3 regions of the Sphingomonas arantia genome follow, and region 1 is predicted to be linked to each of the others. Evidence: predicted binding sites of a transcription regulator. Region 1 holds the regulator's gene; each other region holds the start of a gene.
The links. The regulator LexA, encoded in region 1, represses DNA repair genes until DNA is damaged. The targets are predictions, from matches to a motif close to GTTCCNCNCTTGTTCT.
Positions count from the first base shown of each region.

Region 2: a site for LexA is predicted at 4,337-4,352, ahead of ACFSGX_RS00380 (MmcB family DNA repair protein). Genes of this name have one in related genera too.
Region 3: a site for LexA is predicted at 3,802-3,817, ahead of uvrA (excinuclease ABC subunit UvrA). Genes of this name have one in related genera too.

Region 1 is NZ_JBHUGS010000003.1:9,338-16,099, reverse strand. It holds gene ACFSGX_RS11540 (ComEC/Rec2 family competence protein) at 1-1,750, shown strand, start outside; gene lexA (transcriptional repressor LexA) at 2,327-3,010, opposite strand; gene ACFSGX_RS11530 (molybdopterin molybdotransferase MoeA) at 3,068-4,252, opposite strand; gene moaC (cyclic pyranopterin monophosphate synthase MoaC) at 4,461-4,931, opposite strand; gene trpC (indole-3-glycerol phosphate synthase TrpC) at 4,928-5,719, opposite strand; gene trpD (anthranilate phosphoribosyltransferase) at 5,719-6,714, opposite strand; gene ACFSGX_RS11510 (anthranilate synthase component II) at 6,711-6,762, opposite strand, start outside.
Region 2 is NZ_JBHUGS010000001.1:73,582-80,343, forward strand. It holds gene crtY (lycopene beta-cyclase CrtY) at 1-17, opposite strand, end outside; gene ACFSGX_RS00365 (sulfite exporter TauE/SafE family protein) at 379-1,293, shown strand; gene ACFSGX_RS00370 (TIGR02186 family protein) at 1,320-2,051, shown strand; gene ACFSGX_RS00375 (ATP-binding protein) at 2,135-3,793, shown strand; gene ACFSGX_RS00380 (MmcB family DNA repair protein) at 3,843-4,325, opposite strand; gene ACFSGX_RS00385 (SUF system Fe-S cluster assembly regulator) at 4,561-5,031, shown strand; gene sufB (Fe-S cluster assembly protein SufB) at 5,028-6,509, shown strand; gene ACFSGX_RS00395 (hypothetical protein) at 6,506-6,762, shown strand, end outside.
Region 3 is NZ_JBHUGS010000004.1:38,364-45,125, reverse strand. It holds gene ACFSGX_RS14225 (TonB-dependent receptor) at 1-68, opposite strand, end outside; gene ACFSGX_RS14220 (hypothetical protein) at 646-1,014, shown strand; gene ACFSGX_RS14215 (ATP-binding protein) at 1,222-2,787, shown strand; gene ACFSGX_RS14210 (type ISP restriction/modification enzyme) at 2,909-3,499, shown strand; gene uvrA (excinuclease ABC subunit UvrA) at 3,828-6,734, shown strand.

The sequences.
Region 1 (6,762 bases):
TGCGTTGCGGGCGCGGCTGATGCCGCCGGCCGATGCGGCGGTGCCGGGCGGGTACAGCTTTGCGCGGACGGCGTGGTTCCAGGGGCTGGGCGCGACAGGGAAGGCGTTACCGGGGATTCGCGTGGTGCAGGCCGCGCCGGTGACGCGCGACGGGCTGGCCGGAGTGCGGGCGCGGATGTCGGCCCATATCCAGGCGCGGTTGCCGGGCGCGGCGGGCGGTTTCGCGACCGCGCTGGCGACGGGCGACCAGGGCGCGCTGCCGCTGGAGGACGCGGAGGCGATGCGGCGGAGCGGGCTGGCGCATCTGCTGTCGGTCAGCGGGCTGCACGTCACCGCGGTGGTGGCCGCGACGATGCTGATCGTGCTGCGGCTGCTGGCGCTGAGCCCCTGGGCGGCGCTGCGGCTGCCCCTTCCGCTGATCGCCGCGGCGGGCGGGGCGGGGATGGGAGTTGCTTATACGCTGCTGACCGGGGCGGAGGTGCCGACGATCCGGTCGTGCGTCGCGGCGATGCTGGTGCTGGCGGGGATCGCGATCGGGCGGGAGGCGGTGACGTTGCGGTTGGTGGCGGCTGGCGCGCTGTTCGTGCTGCTGCTGTGGCCGGAGGCGGTGGCGGGGGCGAGTTTCCAGCTGAGCTTTGCGGCGGTCGCGTCGATCGTGGCGTTTGCGGAGTGGCCGGTGGCGCGGCGGCTGTCCGCGCCGAGCGAGGCTGGGCTTGGCTGGCGGTGGGGGCGGGCGCTGCTGATGCTGCTGGCGACCGGGATCGTGGTCGAGATCGCGCTGATGCCGATCGCATTGTATCATTTTCACAAGGCCGGGCTGTACGGCGCGGCGGCCAATATCGTCGCGATCCCGCTGACGACGTTCGTCATCATGCCGGCCGAGGCGGTGGCGCTGGTGCTCGATGCGGTCGGGCTGGGGCGGCCGGTGTGGTGGATCGCCGGTCTGGCGACCGATGCGCTGCTGTGGCTGGCGCGCGCGGTGGCGGCGGCGCCCGGGTCGGTGCAGGCGCTGCCCGCGATGCCGGACGGGGCCTATGCGGCGATGGTGGCGGGTGGGCTGTGGATCGCGCTGTGGCGGACATGGGTGCGGCGGTTGGGGCTGGTGCCGCTGGTGCTGGGGGCGGTGTGGGCGCTGGCGACGCCGGCGCCGGACCTGCTGGTCACCGGCGACGGGCGGCATCTGGCGCTGCGTGGGGACGACGTGTCGCTCGCGCTGCTGCGGCCGCGGGCGGGGGATTATGTGCGCAGCCTGCTCGGTGAGAATGCCGGGGTGAGCGACGAGGCGATCGAGTTCGAGAGCGTGGCGGGCGGGGCGTGCAGCGCGGACCTGTGCGTGGCGGACATCGTGCGCGGTGGGCGGACTTGGCGGCTGCTCGCGACGCGGAGTGCGTATCTGGTCGAGATCGGGGAGATGAACCGGGCGTGTGGGGCGGCCGATATCGTGGTGAGCGATCGGTATCTGCCGCGGACGTGTCGGCCGCGCTGGCTGCGCGCGGATCGCGGGTTGCTGGCGCGGACCGGGGGGCTGGCGATCGACCTGGAGCGTGGGGCGGTGCGGACCGTACGGCAGGCGGGGGATGCGCATCCCTGGGTGCCGGCGGTGGTGGTGCGGAAGCGTTATGGGCGGCGGGGTGCTGGCCGGTTTGGGCAGAGAGCTGCGGTTTGGTCGGGTGGAACCGCGCGACCTCGCGATTCGGAGCGGCGGTCGGGTCGGGTGATCAGTAACGATGTTGAGAGGCCAGGGCGGTGATCGGTTTGGCGTCATGATACTGGATGCTTGGCTCCGCGAGCTAAGCACGGCTCCGCGACTCTACCCGTTTGTCCTGAGTAGGGACTGAGCGCAGTCGAAGGCCCATATCGAAGGATCTGCCCTGCGTTTGGGACCATGCTTCGATGCGAGGCCTCGATACGCGCCGTGGGCGCTACTCGGTCTCTACTCAGCACGAACGGGTTTTGGCGGGGTCAGCGAGGCTAAGCCGGTCGGTTGCCCTGCCCTTTCCGCATCACAACAATCGTACGCGCCTTTGTGGGCTTCGAGCCCGACCGGCCTATCGTTTCCTGCAAGCGTTGTGCCGGAGGTACCGTTGGCTTCTCGACTGCGCTCGACGGGGCCCCTCGACTTCGCTCGGGATGGACGGGGTTGGGGGCGGCGGGTGGCAGGGGGCGTGGGGAGCGGTGCCGCTTCGGTAGGTCGCGTATCTCGTGTGCACAGGGTTCTCGACAGGCTCGAACCGAACGGGAGGCGGTTGGCGCGCCCTCCCGGCCTGCCGCCCTCGCAAGACTTATCAGCCGCGGTTCGCGCCTTCTGCCCGACCCACCGTTAGCTTCAGTAGCGCCGCAGCAGGCCCGCAAGGCGGCCCTGGACGCGGACTTCGTCGGGGGCGTAGCGTTGAGGGTCGTAGGCGCGGTTGGCGGGGTCGAGGCGGACCATGCCGCCTTCGTGGCGCCAATATTTGAGGGTGGCTTCGTGTTCGTGGACGAGCGCCACGACGATGTCGCCTTCGTGCGCCTGTTCCTGGCGGCGGACGAGTGCGTAGTCGCCGTCGAGGATGCCGGCTTCGACCATCGAATCGCCCGAGACCTCCAGCGCATAATGTTCGCCGGGGCCGAGCAAGGCGGCGGGGACGGAGAGCATGGTCTGGCCCTCGATCGCCTCGATGGGCACGCCGGCGGCGATGCGGCCGTGGAGCGGGATTTCGAGCACGTCGTTGGCGGCGGCCAGCACCGGCATCGGTGCGCGCGGTGCGGCCGGCGCGGCGGCGGCGGGGCGCGGCGTGGGGGCGAGCGACTTCATGCCTTCGGGCAGGCGCATCACCTCCAGCGCGCGAGCGCGGTTGGGGAGGCGGCGGATGAAGTTGCGTTCCTCGAGCGCGCTGACCAGCCGGTGGACGCCGGACTTGGATTTCAGGTCGAGCGCCTCCTTCATCTCCTCGAACGAGGGGGATACGCCGGTTTCACCAAGACGGTCGCTGATGAAACTGAGCAACTCGTGCTGCTTGCGCGTGAGCATCGCAGGACCCCTTCGAAGGAACGAACGGGGAACGTGTAGGAACAGTATACGGTGCTGTCAAGCGATGCGAATCGTTGTGACAACGGTGCCGGCGTCCACGGGCGAACTCTGCGCCTCGCGCAGGATAAGCAGGTCCGCCTCGGGCAGACGGCGGAGGGCGGCGCTGTCCTGGCCCAGGATGGGATGCGCTTGCCCGTCGCGCGTGAAGGCGCGGACATAGTCGCGGCGCGGGCCGGTGGCGGGGAGGGGGGCGGCGAGCCGCATGTCGTGCGGTTGTGGCAGCAGATGTTCCGCACCCGCGCAGCGCGCCGCGAGCGGCAGCAGGAACAGGAGCGCGGTGACATAGGCGGATCCGGGATTGCCGGGGAGGCCGAGCGCGATGGTCTTGCCGATGTGACCGGCGAGCAGCGGCTTGCCGGGGCGGAGCGCGATCCGCCAGAAGTCGATCTCCGCCCCCGCGGCGATCAGCGCCGGGCGGACGAGATCGTGATCGCCGACCGAGGCACCGCCGGTGGTGACGATGATGTCGGCGGTCCGGGCGGCGTCGCGGAAGGCGTCGGTGATTGTGGCGAGATCGTCGCGCACGATGCCGCGATCCTCGACGTCGACGGGCAGGCGCGCCAGCAGCGCGGCGAGCATCGGGGCGTTGGAGGAGGGCAGCTGGACGCCGGTGACGGGCTGGCCGGGCAGGACCAGTTCGTTGCCGGTGGACAGGATGATGATGCGCGGGCGGCGCGGGACGGGTAGCGTCGCATGGCCGGCGGCGGCGGCGAGCGCGATGACGGCGGCGGTGACGACGGTGCCGGCGGGGATCAGTTGCTCGCCCGCGGAGAAATCATAGCCCTTGCGGCGGATGTGCGCGCCGGGGGCGGGGGGACCTTCGCCGTTGAGGGTCAGGCGGTCGCCGTCGCGCGCGGCTTCCTCCTGGACCAGGATGACGTCGGCGCCTTGCGGAACGGCGGCGCCGGTGAAGATCCGGGCGGCTTGGCCCGGATGGATGGCGAAGGGGGCGGCGCCGGCAGAGGCCTCGCCCACCACGGTCAGCGGCTGGCCGAGTTCGGCGAAGCGGAGTGCGTAGCCGTCCATCGCGGACAGATCGGCCGCGGGCTGGGTGCGGACCGCGTGGATCGGGGCGGTGAGCGTGCGGCCGAGTGCCGCGAGCAGCGGGGCCTGTTCGGTCTCAGGCGCGGGGGCGAGGGCGAGCAGGCGGGCGAGGGCCTCGGGTACGGGGAGGAGGGTCATGCTTGGGCAGCCCCGTGACGTGACACGCCGTTTGGTTCGAGCCTGTCGAGAACTTCGCGCAGGGTTCTCGGCAGGCTCGAACCAAACGGCGCGGTGGGTGGTGACCCGTTCTCGACAAGCTCGAACCGAACGGGGGGGATGGGAGGCGTGTGGCTTTGGGTGTCGTTAACGCCGGGCTCAAACCGAACGGAGCCTTGGCGACGCGCAATCATTCCGCATGCCAGTCGCCGGAGCGGCCGCCGGATTTGGCGAGGAGGCGGACGTTGCCGATGGTCATGCCGCGGTCGAGGGCCTTGGCCATGTCGTAGATGGTCAGGAGCGCGACCGAGACGGCGGTCATGGCTTCCATCTCCACGCCGGTGCCGTGCGTGGTCACGACGGTAGCGGTGACGGTTATGCCCCCCTCCGCCAGTGCAAGGTCGACCGTGACGCCGCCGATCGGGAGCGGGTGGCAGAGCGGGATGAGGTCGGAGGCGCGCTTGGCGGCCATGATGCCGGCGATGCGCGCGACGGCCAGAACGTCGCCCTTCGCCACCGCGCCGTCGCGGATCGCGGCCAGCGCGGGCGCGGCGATCGCGATGTGGCCGCTGGCGGTGGCGGAGCGGCGGGTGTCGGGCTTTGCGGTGACGTCGACCATGCGGGCGGCGCCGCGGTCGTCGAGATGGGTGAGCGTGGTCATGGGGTCAGCAACGCGCGGGTCGCCGATTCGACGTCGGCATGGCGCATGAGCGTTTCGCCGACGAGGAAACAGCGGACGCCGTGCGCGGCGAGGCGGGTGATATCCGCCGGGCCGGTGATGCCGCTTTCGGCGACCAAAGTGGTGCCGGCGGGGACGTGAGCGGCCAGTTCCTCGGTGCGCGCCAGATCGACCGAGAAGTCGCGCAGGTCGCGGTTGTTGACGCCGATCAGCCGGCTGCGCAGCACCAGCGCGCGATCGAGTTCGGTGCGGTCGTGAACCTCGACCAGCACGTCCATGCCGTGGTCGATCGCGGCGGACTCGATTTCGGCCATTTGTGCGTCGTCGAGCGCGGCGACGATGATGAGGATGGCGTCGGCCCCGAGCGCGCGGGCTTCGGCGACCTGCCACGGGTCGACCATGAAATCCTTGCGCAGCGCCGGGATCGTCACGGCGGCGCGGGCGGCGACGAGATAGGCGTCGTCGCCCTGGAAATAGGGCCGGTCGGTCAGGACCGAGAGGCAGGCGGCCCCGCCTGCGGCATAGGCGCGGGCGTGGGCCGGGGGATCGAAATCGGCGCGGATGAGCCCCTTGGAGGGGGAGGCCTTCTTGATCTCCGCGATCAGGCCGTAGCCGCCGGCCGCGACCTTTGCATCGAGTGCGGCGCGGAAGCCGCGCGCAGGCGTGGCGGCGGAGATGCGGGCGTCCAGTTCGGAGGGCGGCAGCGCGGTCTTCATCGCGGCGACATGGGTGCGGGTGGTGGCGCAGATTTCGCGGAGGCGGTCGGACATCAGGCGGCGATCCATTGCGAGAGCAAAGTTGCGGCGCGACCGGAATCGATCGCGTCGGCCGCCAGTGCCACGCCGTCGGTCCAGTCCGATACGGCATCCGCGACGATCAGCGCGCCGGCCGCGTTGAGCAGCACCGCGTCGCGATAGGCGCCGGGCGCGCCGGCCAGCAGCGCGGTGAGGGCCGCGGCGTTGTAGGCCGGATCGCCGCCGCGCAGGTCGTCGAGGCCGTAGGTCGGCAGGCCCGCGTCGGCGGGGGTGATGCGTTCGGTCCGGTCGCCGCAGGCACCGATCCGGATCGCGGTGGAGGGCGCGCAGACCGACAGCTCGTCGAGCGGTTCGTCACCCGCGACGATCATCGCGCTGTCCACGCCGATCAGGCGGAGCGCGGTGGCATAGGTCGGCAGGAAGTCGGGCCGTGCGACGCCGATCAGCTGGCGCCGGACGCGCGCCGGGTTAGCGATCGGGCCGATGAGGTTGAAGATCGTGCGGCGGCCGATCGCGCGGCGGACGGGGGCGAGCCGGCCGAGCGCGGGGTGATGTTTCTGCGCGAACAGGAAGGCGATGCCGATCGTGCCGAGCGTATCCTCCGCGATCGCCGAGGCGCGGTCGAGATCGAGGCCGAGTGCCTCCAGCGTGTCGGCGGCGCCCGCGCTGGACGAGGCGGCGCGGTTGCCATGCTTGGCGACGGGGATGCCGCAGGCCGCGACGACGATCGCGACCGCGGTGGACACGTTGAGGCTGTGGCTGCCGTCGCCGCCGGTGCCGCAGACGTCGATCGCGTTGGCGGGTGCCTGGACCGGGATCATGCGCTCCCGCAGCGCTTGTGCGGCGGCGGCGATCTCGATCGCGGTTTCCTCGCGCACCGTCAGGCCGGTGAGGAAGGCGGCGGCCTCCGCATCGGGCACGCGGCCGTCGAGCAGGTCGCCGAATGCTGCGAGTGCGGTGGCGTGGTCGAGCGGGCTGTCCGTGTCGGGAAGCAGACGGAGCGTCGTCATGACCGCTCGCGAACGGGCAGGCCGGCGATCGTCATGAAGTTGGCGAGC
Region 2 (6,762 bases), on a different contig from region 1:
TTCAGACTGTCTGCCATTGATGTCGTCCTACCCCACCCTGATGCGACGAGATAGTAGGACCTTCTGTCCTACGCATGCGGCTCTTCCCAGCCCTCCCCCCGTTGGGTGGAGGGAGCAAGCCCAGCGCAGACGACAACTGCGAGCGAATACCATCGCCCCCTCCCCCCTCGGGGGGAGGGTCGGGGAGAGGGGGAGTGGCTTGGATTGACCCACCACCGACGTTCCACCCAGAACCCCCCCTCTCCCCAGCCCCCTCCCCCCATGGGAGAGGGAGCTCACTCAGCACCCACACCAACCATCGACATGTTCCACGTGGATCACCCCCAACCCACAACCCGCTTCCACCCCTCCGCCGGACCCGCTAGTCCAACCCACACGATGGATATCTATCTTCCGATCGCCGGCCTCTCCGTGAACGCCTTCGTCATCGTCGCGCTTGGCGGCCTGGTCGGCATCCTGTCCGGTATGTTCGGCGTCGGCGGCGGGTTCCTCACCACGCCGCTGCTGATCTTCTACGGCATCCCGCCCGCGGTCGCGGTGGCGTCCTCCGCCACGCAGATCACCGGGGCCAGCGTGTCCGGCGTTTTCGCGCACATGCAGCGCAAGGGCGTCGATTTCCACATGGGCGGTGTGCTCGTCGCGGGGGGTGCTGCGGGCTCGGTCGCGGGCGGCTTCATCTTCCGGGCGCTGCAACGCTCCGGCCAGATCGATACCGTCGTGGCCTTGCTCTATGTCTTCCTGCTCGGCGGCATCGGCCTGCTGATGGCGAAGGAAGCGGTCACCAGCGTCTATGCCGTCCGCCGCGGCCGGCCCGCGCCCGGCGGCCCGCGCCGCCATCACCCGCTCGTCGCCAGCCTGCCCGGCCGCTGGCGCTTCTACCGCTCGGGGCTCTACATCTCGCCCGTCGCCCCGCTACTGCTCGGATTCTTCACCGGGCTGCTCACCGTCCTGCTCGGCGTCGGCGGCGGCTTCGTGCTGGTGCCCGCCATGATCTACCTGCTCGGCATGTCGACGAAGGTCGTCGTCGGCACCTCGCTGTTCCAGATTCTGTTCGTCACCGCGGCCACCACCATGGTCCACGCGCTTACCACCCACGCGGTCGATATCGTGCTCGCCGTCCTGCTGCTGATCGGCAGCGTGTCCGGCGCGCAGCTCGGCGCGCGTTTCGCCAACAAGGTGAAGCCCGAATATCTCCGGCTGTTCCTCGCGATCATCGTGCTGTTCGTGGCGTTCCGCGTCGGGCTCGGCCTCACCTGGCGGCCCGACGATATCTACACGGTGCAGGTGCTGTGAGGCGCGCCGCGCTCGCGCTCTCCCTGATGTCCCCGCTCCTCCTAGCGCAGTCCGTGCCCCGGCTGGTGCCCGACGTATCGCAACGCCGGATCGACATCGTCTACAGCTTCACCGGCGCCGAACTGCTGCTGTTCGGCGCGATCCTCTACCCCGGCGGCCGCGTGCCGACGCGCGACGCGGACATCGCGATCGTCATCAAGGGGCCTGCCGAACCGATCGTCCTGCGCGAAAAGCAGAAGGTCGCCGGCATGTGGATCAACGCGGACAGCGCGCGCTTCCGCTCGGTCCCGAGCTTCTACGCCGTCGCCGCCTCGCGCCCGCTGTCCCAACTCGTCGACGGTCGCACCGCCGCGATCTACGAATTCGGTGTCGACAATATCCAGCTGTCGCCGGCCAGCGGCAAGGTGCCCGCCGAACAGCGCCGGCTGGAACGCGGCCTCGTCGACCTGAAACGCCGCCAGGGCCTCTATGTCGAGGAAAAGACCCGCGTCCGGATCACCGAAGGCGTGCTCTACCGCGCCCGGATCCAGCTGCCCGCCCGCGTGCCGGTCGGCGTCTATACGGCCGAGACGTTCCTGCTGGTCGACGGTCGCGTCGTCGCCGGTGCCACGCGGGAGATCGCGATCGAGAAGACCGGCTTCGAACGCTACGTCGCCGCCGCCGCCGCCGATCGCGGCTTCCTCTACGGGCTGTTCGCGGTCGTCGTTTCGCTGGTGCTGGGCTGGGCCGGCGCGGTCCTGTTCCGCCGGCTGCGCTGATCCGGGCGACCATCGTCCTTGTCCAAATCTTAACGCGCGGCGGCCTATTCCTCGGCGAGTTTCGTTAAGGAAGGCGCGCGCTGATGGACATGTCGATGGGCGGGGATGCGTTCCGGACCGCCGCGGTCGCAGACGACGCGGCCGCACTGCCCGAAATCGGCCGCCTGCTCGATGTCGCCGGCTCCGCCACGCGGGTCGTGCTCGACGCCGCGCTGATCGACCGGCTCGCGCAGGATCCCGATCCGGCGATCGCCGCGGCGGGCCAGGTCGGCAGCCTCGTCAAGATGATCGTCGCGAACCGCTGGTTGATCGCCAACGTCCGCTCGATGCGACTGTCCGGCACCGACGGCGACCGCATCCTGGCCGACATCGATTTCCTGGGCGAGGCGGACTATGACGCCGCGGCCGACACGCTCCGCAGCTTCCGGCGCGGCATCACGCGCTACCCGGTCCCCGGCGCGCGCGTCTTCCCGCTGTCCGCCGCCGACATGCGGCAGGTGTTCGCCACCGAGGATCGCCCGCATATCGAAATCGGCATGATCTACCCCACCACCGACATTCGCGGCGCGCTGTTCATCGACGCGTTCCTGGGCAAGCACTTCGCGATCCTCGGCTCCACCGGCACCGGCAAGTCGACCGCCACCGCGCTCATCCTCCACCGAATCTGCGAACATGCGCCGGAGGGCCACATCGTCATGATCGATCCGCACGGCGAATATAGCGCCGCGTTCCAGAAGACGGGCGAGATCTTCGACGTCGGCAACCTGGCGATGCCCTACTGGCTGATGAATTTCGAGGAACATGCCGAAACCTTCGTCACCACGACCGGTGCGGAGGGCCATGTCGATCGCGACATCCTCGCCAAATGCCTGCTTGCCGCGCGGATGAAGAACCGCCTGGCGGAGGGGATCGCCAAGCTGACGGTCGACGCCCCGATCCCCTATCTGCTGTCCGATCTGTCGAACATGATCCAGGCCGAGATGGGCCGCATGGACAAGGCCACCGACAGCGCACCCTACCTCCGGCTGAAGGCCAAGATCGACGAGATCAAGGCCGACTCGCGCTATGCCTTCATGTTCTCCGGCATGCTGGTCGGCGACACGATGGGCGCATTCCTGGCCAAGCTGTTCCGCCTGCCCGGCCACGGCCGCCCGATCTCGATCATCGACATGTCGGGCGTGCCCTCCGAAATCACCGGCGTCGTGGTGTCGATGCTCAGCCGGATGGTGTTCGACTATGCCATCTGGGCGCGCGGCGAGGCACAGCGTCCCGTCCTGCTGGTGTGCGAGGAAGCGCATCGCTACATCCCCGCGGATCGCACCGGCGGCGGCCAGGCGGTGCGCAAGGTGCTCGAACGGATCGCCAAGGAAGGCCGCAAATACGGCGTTTCGCTCGGCCTCGTCACGCAACGCCCGTCCGATCTGGCCGAAGGCGTGCTCTCGCAATGCGGCACGATCATCGCGATGCGACTCAACAACGATCGCGACCAGGCGTTCGTGAAGGCCGCGATGCCGGAGGGCGCACGCGGCTTCCTCGACTCGATCCCCGCGCTCCGCAACCGCGAGGCCGTCATCTGCGGCGAAGGTGTCGCGATCCCGATCCGCGTCCAGCTCGACGACCTCGAACCCGACAAGCGCCCCGCCTCCAGCGACCCCGCCTTCTCCGTCCTCTGGCGCCAGTCCGGCGGCGAAGACGCGATCATCTCCCGCGTCGTCCGCCGCTGGCGCAACCAGGGGCGGTGATTCTTCTTACTTGGCCCCTCTCCTTCAGGGGAGGGGCTAATAAGAAGGGCTAGTCCAGCCCCACCAACCCGGGATCCAGCCCCCCCAGCAACCGCCGCGCCGCCCGCCGGGCGAAGCGCAACGTCTCCACCTTCCGCCGCGCCGCCGCCATCGGCCGCACCGCCGCCGCACGCATCACCTCCGCATCGTAACGGTCCGCCACGATCAGCCCGCACACCTCGGGCAGGAAAGCCTCCTCCCCGAACGGCGCCAGGTCGAACCCCGCCGGCACCGCCCAGTAATAGCGATCGCAATAATCGAGATATTCCGGCCACTTCGCGTCCCCGCGCAGGTCCGCGCGCGACACCTTGATCTCCACGATCACGACCTGACCCTTGGCATCGATCGCCATCAGGTCCGCCCGCCGCCCATTGCCCAGCGGTACCTCGCACAACGCCATCGCATCCTGCCGAAACAACAACCGCGCCACCCCTCGCGCAACATCGCGCGCCACCATGGGACTGTCGTCAAAGCAGGAAGGTGCAGTCGCCATCCCAGCAGTCTAGAACAAGCCAAGAACACACAAAAGCCCAAAAGCCCCTCTCCTTCAGGGGAGGGGTTGGGGTGGGGGCAACAGCACCACACCCGCAACCTCACCGGCTTGAAGCGCTCAGCCCCACCCCAACCCCACCCCTGAAGGAGAGGGGCTAAGAGATCCAACCCGCTTGATCCCCCCCGGAAAACCCCTATCTCCCAATCCTACCGAATCACTCCGATTGGACCACCCGTTGCGGCTATCCTCGCTCGCTGACTATGCCGTCGTCATCCTGACGGCCGCCGCGCGCCATCCGGCGGGCGACCGGCTGTCCGCGACGGTGCTCGCCGGCGAAACCGGCGTGCCGCTGCCCACGACGCAGAAGCTGATGGGGCGGCTCGCCGCATCCGGGCTGCTGACCTCGGCGCGCGGCACCGGCGGCGGCTTCCTGCTGGCCCGGGCCCCCGCGGCGATCAGCCTGGGGGAGATCGTCGAGGCGGTCGAGGGCCCGATCGCGATGACGACCTGCGTCGACGAGAACCGGCACGACTGCGCGCTTGAAGGCGCCTGTTCGGTCCGGCCGCATTGGTCGGCGGTGAACGAGGCGATCCGCGGCGCGCTGGGCGGTGTTTCGCTCGCCACGCTGGCCGGCACGACACCGGTAGCCACGAAAATCACACGAACGACAGAAGCCGCGCCGATCGCGGCAGGAGCAACGGCATGACGGACGTCCGCAACCGCGAAGCACATGAGGCCGTCGAAGAAGCGTCGACCTACAAATATGGCTTCGTCTCCGACATCGAACAGGATTTCGCGCCCAAGGGGCTGAGCGAGGACACCGTCCGATTCATCTCCGCCAAGAAGGGCGAGCCGGAGTGGATGCTCGACTGGCGGCTGAAGGCCTATGCCAAGTGGCTGACGATGGAAGCCCCCGAATGGGCCAAGCTCAACATCCCGCCGATCGACTATCAGGACGCCTATTACTACGCGGCGCCCAAGGAGAAGCCGAAGCTCGGCTCGCTCGACGAGGTCGATCCCGAGATCCTGCGCATCTACGAGAAGCTCGGCATCCCGATCGAAGAGCAGAAGCTGCTCGCCGGTGTCGAGGGCGCCGAACCGCCGCGCCGCATCGCGGTCGACGCGGTGTTCGACAGCGTCTCGGTCGCCACCACCTTCCGCGCGGAGCTTGAGAAGGCGGGCGTTATCTTCCGCTCGATCTCCGAGGCGATCCGCGAATATCCCGACATGATCAAGCAGTGGCTCGGCAAGGTCGTGCCCGCGCACGACAACTACTTCGCCACGCTCAACAGCGCGGTCTTCTCCGACGGCACGTTCGTCTACATTCCGGAGGGCGTCCGCTGCCCGATGGAACTCAGCACCTATTTCCGGATCAACGCGGCCAACACCGGCCAGTTCGAACGCACGCTGATCGTCGCCGACAAGGGCAGCTACGTCTCCTATCTGGAGGGTTGCACCGCGCCGATGCGCGACGAGAACCAGCTGCACGCCGCGGTCGTCGAACTCGTCATCCTCGACGATGCGGAGATCAAGTACAGCACCGTCCAGAACTGGTACCCCGGCGACGCGGACGGCAAGGGCGGCATCTACAATTTCGTCACCAAGCGCGCGCTGTGCCAGGGCAAGAACAGCAAGGTCAGCTGGACCCAGGTCGAAACCGGCTCCGCGGTCACATGGAAGTACCCGTCCTGCGTGCTGGCGGGTGAGAACAGCGTCGGTGAGTTCTACTCGGTCGCGGTGACCAACAACATGCAGCAGGCCGATACCGGCACGAAGATGATCCATCTCGGTAAGGGCTCGCGTTCGACCATCGTGGCGAAGGGCATCTCCGCCGGCCGCTCCGACAACACCTATCGCGGCCTCGTCCGCGTCGGTCCGACCGCGGAAAACGTGCGCAACTTCACGCAGTGCGACTCGCTGCTGCTCGGCGACCAGTGCGGCGCGCACACCATCCCCTATATCGAGATCCGCAACCCGACCGCGCAGATCGAGCATGAGGCAACCACGTCGAAGATCAGCGACGACCAGATGTTCTACGCCATGTCGCGCGGCCTCGACCCCGAAACCGCCGTCGGCCTGATCGTCAACGGGTTCGCCAAGGAAGTGCTGCAGCAGCTCCCCATGGAGTTCGCGGTGGAAGCGCAGAAGCTGCTCGGGATCAGCCTCGAGGGTTCGGTCGGATGAACCCGGTCTACACCCGCGTCGCGATCGACTACGCGCCGATGGATGCCACCAAGGTGTTCGTGAAGGACGCATCGACCTTCTCGGCGTCCTCGCTCCTGAAGCAACGCGATCCCAAGTCGAACCGGCTGCACCATTTCAAGCGCGAGCTGGTGCGGCTGAGCGAAGCGGTGGGCAGCCCCCGGGTCCCCGTGTTCGTACAATGGCCCAATGCGGGGCGGCTGCGCATGGACAAGGGCTGCCTCGCCCAGGCGCT
Region 3 (6,762 bases), on a different contig from region 1:
GTCAGCGCACGGATCGAAGTCGAGCGGACAAGAAAGGTCGCGCCCAAAAGGCGAAGATTGGATGTCATCTATGCTGCCCCTGCACCTGACGGCCCGAACATCGGGTCGTGATATGCGTTCAAGCTGACCAGCAGGGCGCAAGCTGTCAAAGCGGTTTTCATGAGATCGTCATATTAAACGAACGTCGTTGCAACGCAGCAACAGCGTATAACTCGGACTGAACCCCTATTCAGTAGGATGTTCTGCAAAACCAAGCGCAATCGTTTCACCGTGCTTACATTCTAGGGCTTTCAATTCATCAAACTACTAGTTCGCAATATTATACCCATGTTCTTTGCGGAGCCGACACTTGGCTTCCAAAACGGGTATGAATGCCACCTTTGTGTCAGTCATGAACGACTTCCGAACATGGAACTCCAAAACGCCTGCCCATGTGTCGACCGGGAAACATGGCGTTGCAGCCACCCGGCCTTGCCGGTCCGGCACACCGGCGAACGAACGACCTGAACGCCGGACGATCGCCGTCCGACACCGCATCGCGCCGCCGACCTGACATCCACACGACCCGCCGACGCCCCCTGACACCACCCCGCCCGCCTGCTAGCACCGCCCAAAGGGCCGCACGGCCACGCGGGGGGACATCGCTTGAGCCGTCAGTTGATCAACGAATATCGCGCCGACCTCGATCGGCTGCGCTCCATCTCCGGCAGCCGCCGCGAAAGCGTCCTGCGCGAAGCGTTCAAGGACCTGCTCAAGCGCTGGGGCCGTACGCACGATCTGTATTTCGTCTCCGAACACGCCATCGTCACGCCGCAGAAGAACCGCATCTTCGTCGACGGCGCCCTCCTCCACGCGCTCCGCGTGCCGTTCGGCTATTGGGAGGCGAAGGACGCCGACGACGATCTCGATGCGGAGATCGCCGCCAAGACGCGCAAGGGCTACCCCCGCGACAACATCCTCTATTCCGACGATCACATCGCCGTCCATCGTACCACGGCGCGCAGGCCGCCATAGTTTACAAGCACCGCGCAGAGCAACGTTCCCGCTGCCATTTGGCGAGGTATGAGTTCCGATACAGCGCGGACGCTCACGCGTGAGTGATCGCCAACGCTCGGTCAACGGGCTAAAAGGCTCCATCAGGAGGCGAATCGTGCATCGTTCGCCTGCAAGCAAACTCAAGGGGTAGTGTGATGAGTATCTGCTCACCACACCATATATAGTATGAACGATACTCAACTTTCGCTTTTTGGCTTTAATGCCGACCATGCAGCAACCTGGACTCCTCGCGACCTTTGGCTTCGACTGGACAGGATGACGGTTGCAGATTTTGGCGAGGATCGAAGGATTGAACGCAAAAGCGGTCGTACTATTCGCTATGATGATTTAGCCGAGTATTACAGCATGTGGTCCAACACGGTCGATGGCGGTATAATGCTCATCGGCGTTGATGATAACGGCGGACTAAGGGGTTGTTCATCGTTATCGCAAGATCAGCTTAACGGAATCGATAAGTTTCATACTAACAACTGCCCTGATGCCAGTCCGGAACCCCGGCGCATTCCGATTGAGGTGAATGGAAAGCCAGACTTCCTAATATCGATATTTATCCCCTATCGTGGCTTTTTGGTTGAAACTCATAAGTCTGAGGCGTTCATACGCAGGGGCGATCAGAAACATAAGATGTCCTCAGAGGAACGAGACGACTTCAGGTCAACCCGACATGAACGTTCCTGGGAGTTACGCAAATCTGGGTTTTTTCGGTACCCGGGGGATTTCGATCAAGCCATCATACGTGAGTTCGCAAACACATTTCGTGAGCGGGAATCAAAGGATGATTGGACAGATGAAGCAGTTCTGATCGACCGGCATCTTATGACTTATGAGAATGGAGAGTATCATCCCCTAAATAGCATGGTACTGTTTTGCGCCTACGATCCCCGCATGCAGCACGCCGGATGTCGTATTCGTGTTCAACGGTTTGATGGTGTGGAAGAAGGCAGCGGATCGGACTTTCGTCCGCTGAAGGACTTCTACATTGAGGGTAATATCCCCGCAATTTTGAAAAAGGCTGGACAGTCCATCGCAGACTTGAATCATGATGTCACGTGGTTAGGTAGGGACGGAAAATTTGTAACAACCCCCGAATATCCACGATGGGCTTGGTTTGAAGCTATCGTTAACGCCCTCGTCCATCGATCGTATAGCTTCAGCGGATCCGAGATCACGGTAAAATTCTTTTCTGATCGTCTGGAGGTAGAAAGCCCAGGTGGGTTTGTTCCTCCCGTAACACCCGAGAATGTTTACTATCATCGTGCATCGCGCAATCCCCATTTAATGGAGGCACTTCGTTATCTCGGCTTTGTAAGAATGACGCGCGAGGGAACGCGGAGAATGAAAGAGAGCATGGAAAGTTACGGCTTGCCAGCGCCGACCTTCTCTCAGCAGACAATGCATGGCGTTGCGGTCCGCGTTGTACTCCGTAACGATCATCATACGCGAAAGCGATCTACTGACCGTGATGTTGCAACCTACTGCGGCGTCGAATTGTGGAAGCAACTGGCCGAACATGAGGTTCAAATTATCGGCTATGCATACAACAATGGTCAGATACAAGTAGCCGAGGCTGAGCGGCTTACCAAAAGAACTTGGGGCACATCAAAAAAGGATTTGACACGATTAGTGGATAAAGGCCTTCTTCGTTTCATAGCTCCTACAAAACTTCGGGATCCAAAAGCGCGCTACGAAATAGTCGAGTATCGAAAAGAGATTCCTGATGAAACTCGCTAGTTTAACGAATTCAAAGCAGAAGTGTGCGGTCTCGCTTGCGATGACGAAACGGTTTAATGAGCAGTTTTCAATATAACATAATTTAAAAGACGATAGTACGTGCGAAGAATGAGAACCAGTCATAGGAGAAACTCGAAATCACGCCACCAACGATTTGATCTTTAATTACGTTTATGCCGTCCTCCACGATCCGGTCTACCTCGAGACCTATGCGCTGAACCTCAAGCGCGAGTTTCCGCGCATCCCCTTCTACCCCGATTTCGCCCGCTGGGCGGCGTGGGGCGAGACGCTGATGGCGCTGCACATCGGCTATGAGGATGTCGCGCCCTGGGCGGTCGAGCGGATCGAGACGCCGGGCAAGCGCGCCGCGGGCACGACGCCGAAGCCCGTCCTGAAATCGCAGCCCGGCGCGGGTGGCGGGACCGGCAACGTCGTGGTCGATGGCGATACGCAGATCGCCGGCATTCCGGCCGCCGCCTGGACCTACCGGCTCGGCAACCGCTCCGCGATCGACTGGGTGCTCGACCAGCACAAGGAAAAGAAGCCGCGCGACGCCACCATCGCCGCGAAGTTCAACACCTACCGCTTCGCCGACTACAAGGAGAGCATGATCGCCCTGCTCGCCCGGGTCGTGCGGGTCAGCGTCGAAACCGTCGCGATCACCGACGCGATGGCCGCCCTCGACCGCACCGACTGGCCCGCCCCGGCCTGACCTCTGGCAATCGCAGCCCCCACCCGCCCCCGTTCGGTTCGAGCTTGTCGAGAACCCGGCACCGCCCCCGGACGCCGCCGATGCGTCGAGGCGGACGCGCCAGGCACACCCGGCGTGCGCAGAGACACCCCCACCTCCGCCCATCCCGAGCGAAGTCGAGGGACCCTTCGAGCGCAGTCGAGAAGCCCACCACCCCTCCCACGCCACGCCGGAGCAAGCCCCACCCACCGCATCCCAGCCTTGCCCCACCGCACCCCGCCACCCATCTCCCGACGCGACGTCACCGCCCGGCTTGCCGCGCACGAACAAATCTGGAACAGACCGCTACATGCTGACCCATATTTCCGTGCGCGGCGCGCGCGAACACAACCTCAAATCCGTGAACGTGGAAATTCCGCGCGACAAGCTGGTGGTCATCACCGGCCTGTCCGGCTCGGGCAAATCCTCGCTCGCGTTCGACACCATCTATGCCGAGGGGCAGCGTCGCTACGTCGAATCGCTCTCCGCCTACGCCCGCCAGTTCCTCGAACTGATGCAGAAGCCCGACGTCGATCATATCGAGGGGCTCTCCCCCGCCATCTCGATCGAACAGAAGACGACCAGCCGCAATCCGCGCTCCACGGTCGCCACCGTGACCGAGATCTACGACTATATGCGCCTGCTCTGGGCGCGCGTCGGCATCCCCTATTCGCCCACCACCGGCCTGCCGATCAGCGCGCAGACCGTCAGCCAGATGGTCGACCGCGTCGCAGCACTTCCCGCCGGCACGCGCTTCCTGCTGCTTGCCCCCGTCGTGCGCGGGCGGAAGGGCGAATATCGCAAGGAAATGGCGGAGTGGCAGCAGGCCGGCTTCACCCGCGTCCGCATCGACGGCACCATGCACGAGATCGAGGACGCCCCCGCGCTCGACAAGAAATACAAGCACGACATCGAGGTCGTCGTCGACCGCATGGTCGTCGGCCCCGACATCGCGACGCGCCTGGCGCAGAGCTTCGAGACCGCGCTTAAGCTCACCGACGGCCTCGTCTATGTCGACCTGGTCGACGCCCCCGCCCCCGCCGACGCGATCCCCGCGGACGAGGCGCTCGCGAAGAAGAAGTCCGTCGCCGGCAAGAACATCCCCGACAACCGAATCGTGTTCTCGGAGAAATTCGCCTGCCCCGTCTCGGGCTTCACCATCGCCGAAATCGAACCGCGGCTCTTCTCGTTCAACGCACCGCAGGGCGCCTGCCCCGCCTGCGACGGCCTCGGCGAGAAGCTCTATTTCGACCCGCAGCTCGTCGTCCCCAACGAACATCTCTCGCTCAAGAAGGGCGCGGTCGTCCCCTGGGCGAAATCCAACCCGCCCTCGCCCTACTATATGCAGGTCCTGGCCAGCCTGGCGAAGGCCTACGACTTCTCGCTCGACACCCCCTTCAACGCGCTCAGCGAGGAGCAGCGCGCCGTCGTGCTGCGCGGCACCGGCGGGAAAGCCGTCACGCTCCGCTTCATCGACGGCCGCAAGTCGTACGAGGTCGAAAAGGCGTTCGAAGGCGTCATCGGCAACCTCGAACGCCGCATGCTCTCCACCGACAGCGCGTGGATGCGCGAGGAACTCGCCAAGTACCAGTCCGCCGCCGCCTGCGAAGTCTGCGGCGGCGCGCGGCTGAAGCCGGAGGCACTCGCCGTCAAGATCGCGGGCGAGGACATCTCGCTCTCCACCCGCCGCGCGGTCGGCCCCGCGCTCGCCTTCTTCCGCGCCATGCCGGACAAGCTGAACGACCAGCAGCGTCAGATCTCCGCCCCGATCCTCAAGGAGATCGTCGAACGGCTCGGCTTCCTCGACAATGTCGGCCTCGACTATATCAGCCTCGACCGCACGTCCGGCACGCTCAGCGGCGGCGAAAGCCAGCGCATCCGCCTCGCCTCGCAGATCGGCTCCGGCCTGTCCGGCGTCCTCTACGTGCTCGACGAACCCTCGATCGGCCTGCACCAGCGCGACAACGACCGCCTCATCGTCACGCTGAAGCGGCTCCGCGATCTCGGCAACACCGTCATCGTCGTGGAACATGACGAGGATGCGATCCGCACCGCCGACTATGTCATCGACATGGGCCCCGGCGCGGGCGTCCACGGCGGTGCCATCGTGGCGGAGGGCACGCTCCAGCAGATCCTCGACAACCCCGACAGCCTGACCGGCGACTACCTCACCGGCCGCCGCATGGTCCCGCTGCCGGCCAAGCGACGCAAGGGCAACGGCAAGAAGGTCACGGTGAAGGGCGCCCGCGCCAACAACCTAAAGAACGTCACCGCCTCGATCCCGCTCGGCACCTTCACCTGCATCACCGGCGTGTCGGGCTCAGGCAAGTCCACCTTCACGCTCGACACGCTCTACGCCACCGCCGCGCGCACGCTGAACGGCGCGCGCATGCTGGCCGGCCACCACGAAACCATCACCGGCCTCGAATATCTCGACAAGGTGATCGACATCGACCAGTCGCCGATCGGCCGCACCCCGCGCTCCAACCCCGCCACCTATACCGGCGCGTTCACCAACATCCGCGACTGGTTCGCCAACCTCCCCGAAAGCCAGGCGCGCGGCTACAAGCCCGGGCGGTTCAGCTTCAACGTCAAGGGCGGCCGGTGCGAGGCGTGCCAGGGCGACGGCGTGCTCAAGATCGAGATGCACTTCCTCCCCGACGTCTACGTCACGTGCGACGTCTGCCACGGCCACCGCTACAACCGCGAAACGCTGGAAGTGAAGTTCCGCGGCCGCAGCATCGCCGACGTGCTCGACATGACGGTCGAGGACGCGGTCGAATTCTTCAAGGCCGTGCCCCCCATCCGCGACAAGATGGCGATGCTGGCGGAGGTCGGGCTCGGCTACGTCAAGGTCGGGCAACAGGCGACCACGCTCTCCGGCGGCGAGGCGCAACGCGTCAAACTCGCCAAGGAACTCGCCCGCCGCGCCACCGGCAACACGCTCTACATCCTCGACGAACCGACCACCGGCCTGCATTTCGAGGATGTCCGCAAGCTGCTGGAGGTCCTCCACGCGCTCGTCGAACAGGGCAACAGCGTCGTCGTGATCGAACATAATCTGGAGGTCATCAAGACCGCCGACTGGGTCATCGACCTCGGCCCCGAAGGCGGCGACAAGGGCGGCGAAATCGTCGCCGTCGGGACGCCCGAGCAGGTCGCGAAGGAACCGCGGAGCTACACGGGCGGGTATTTGAAGCCGTTGTTAAGCCGATAACTAACGAAAAACAAAATAGGCTTCACAA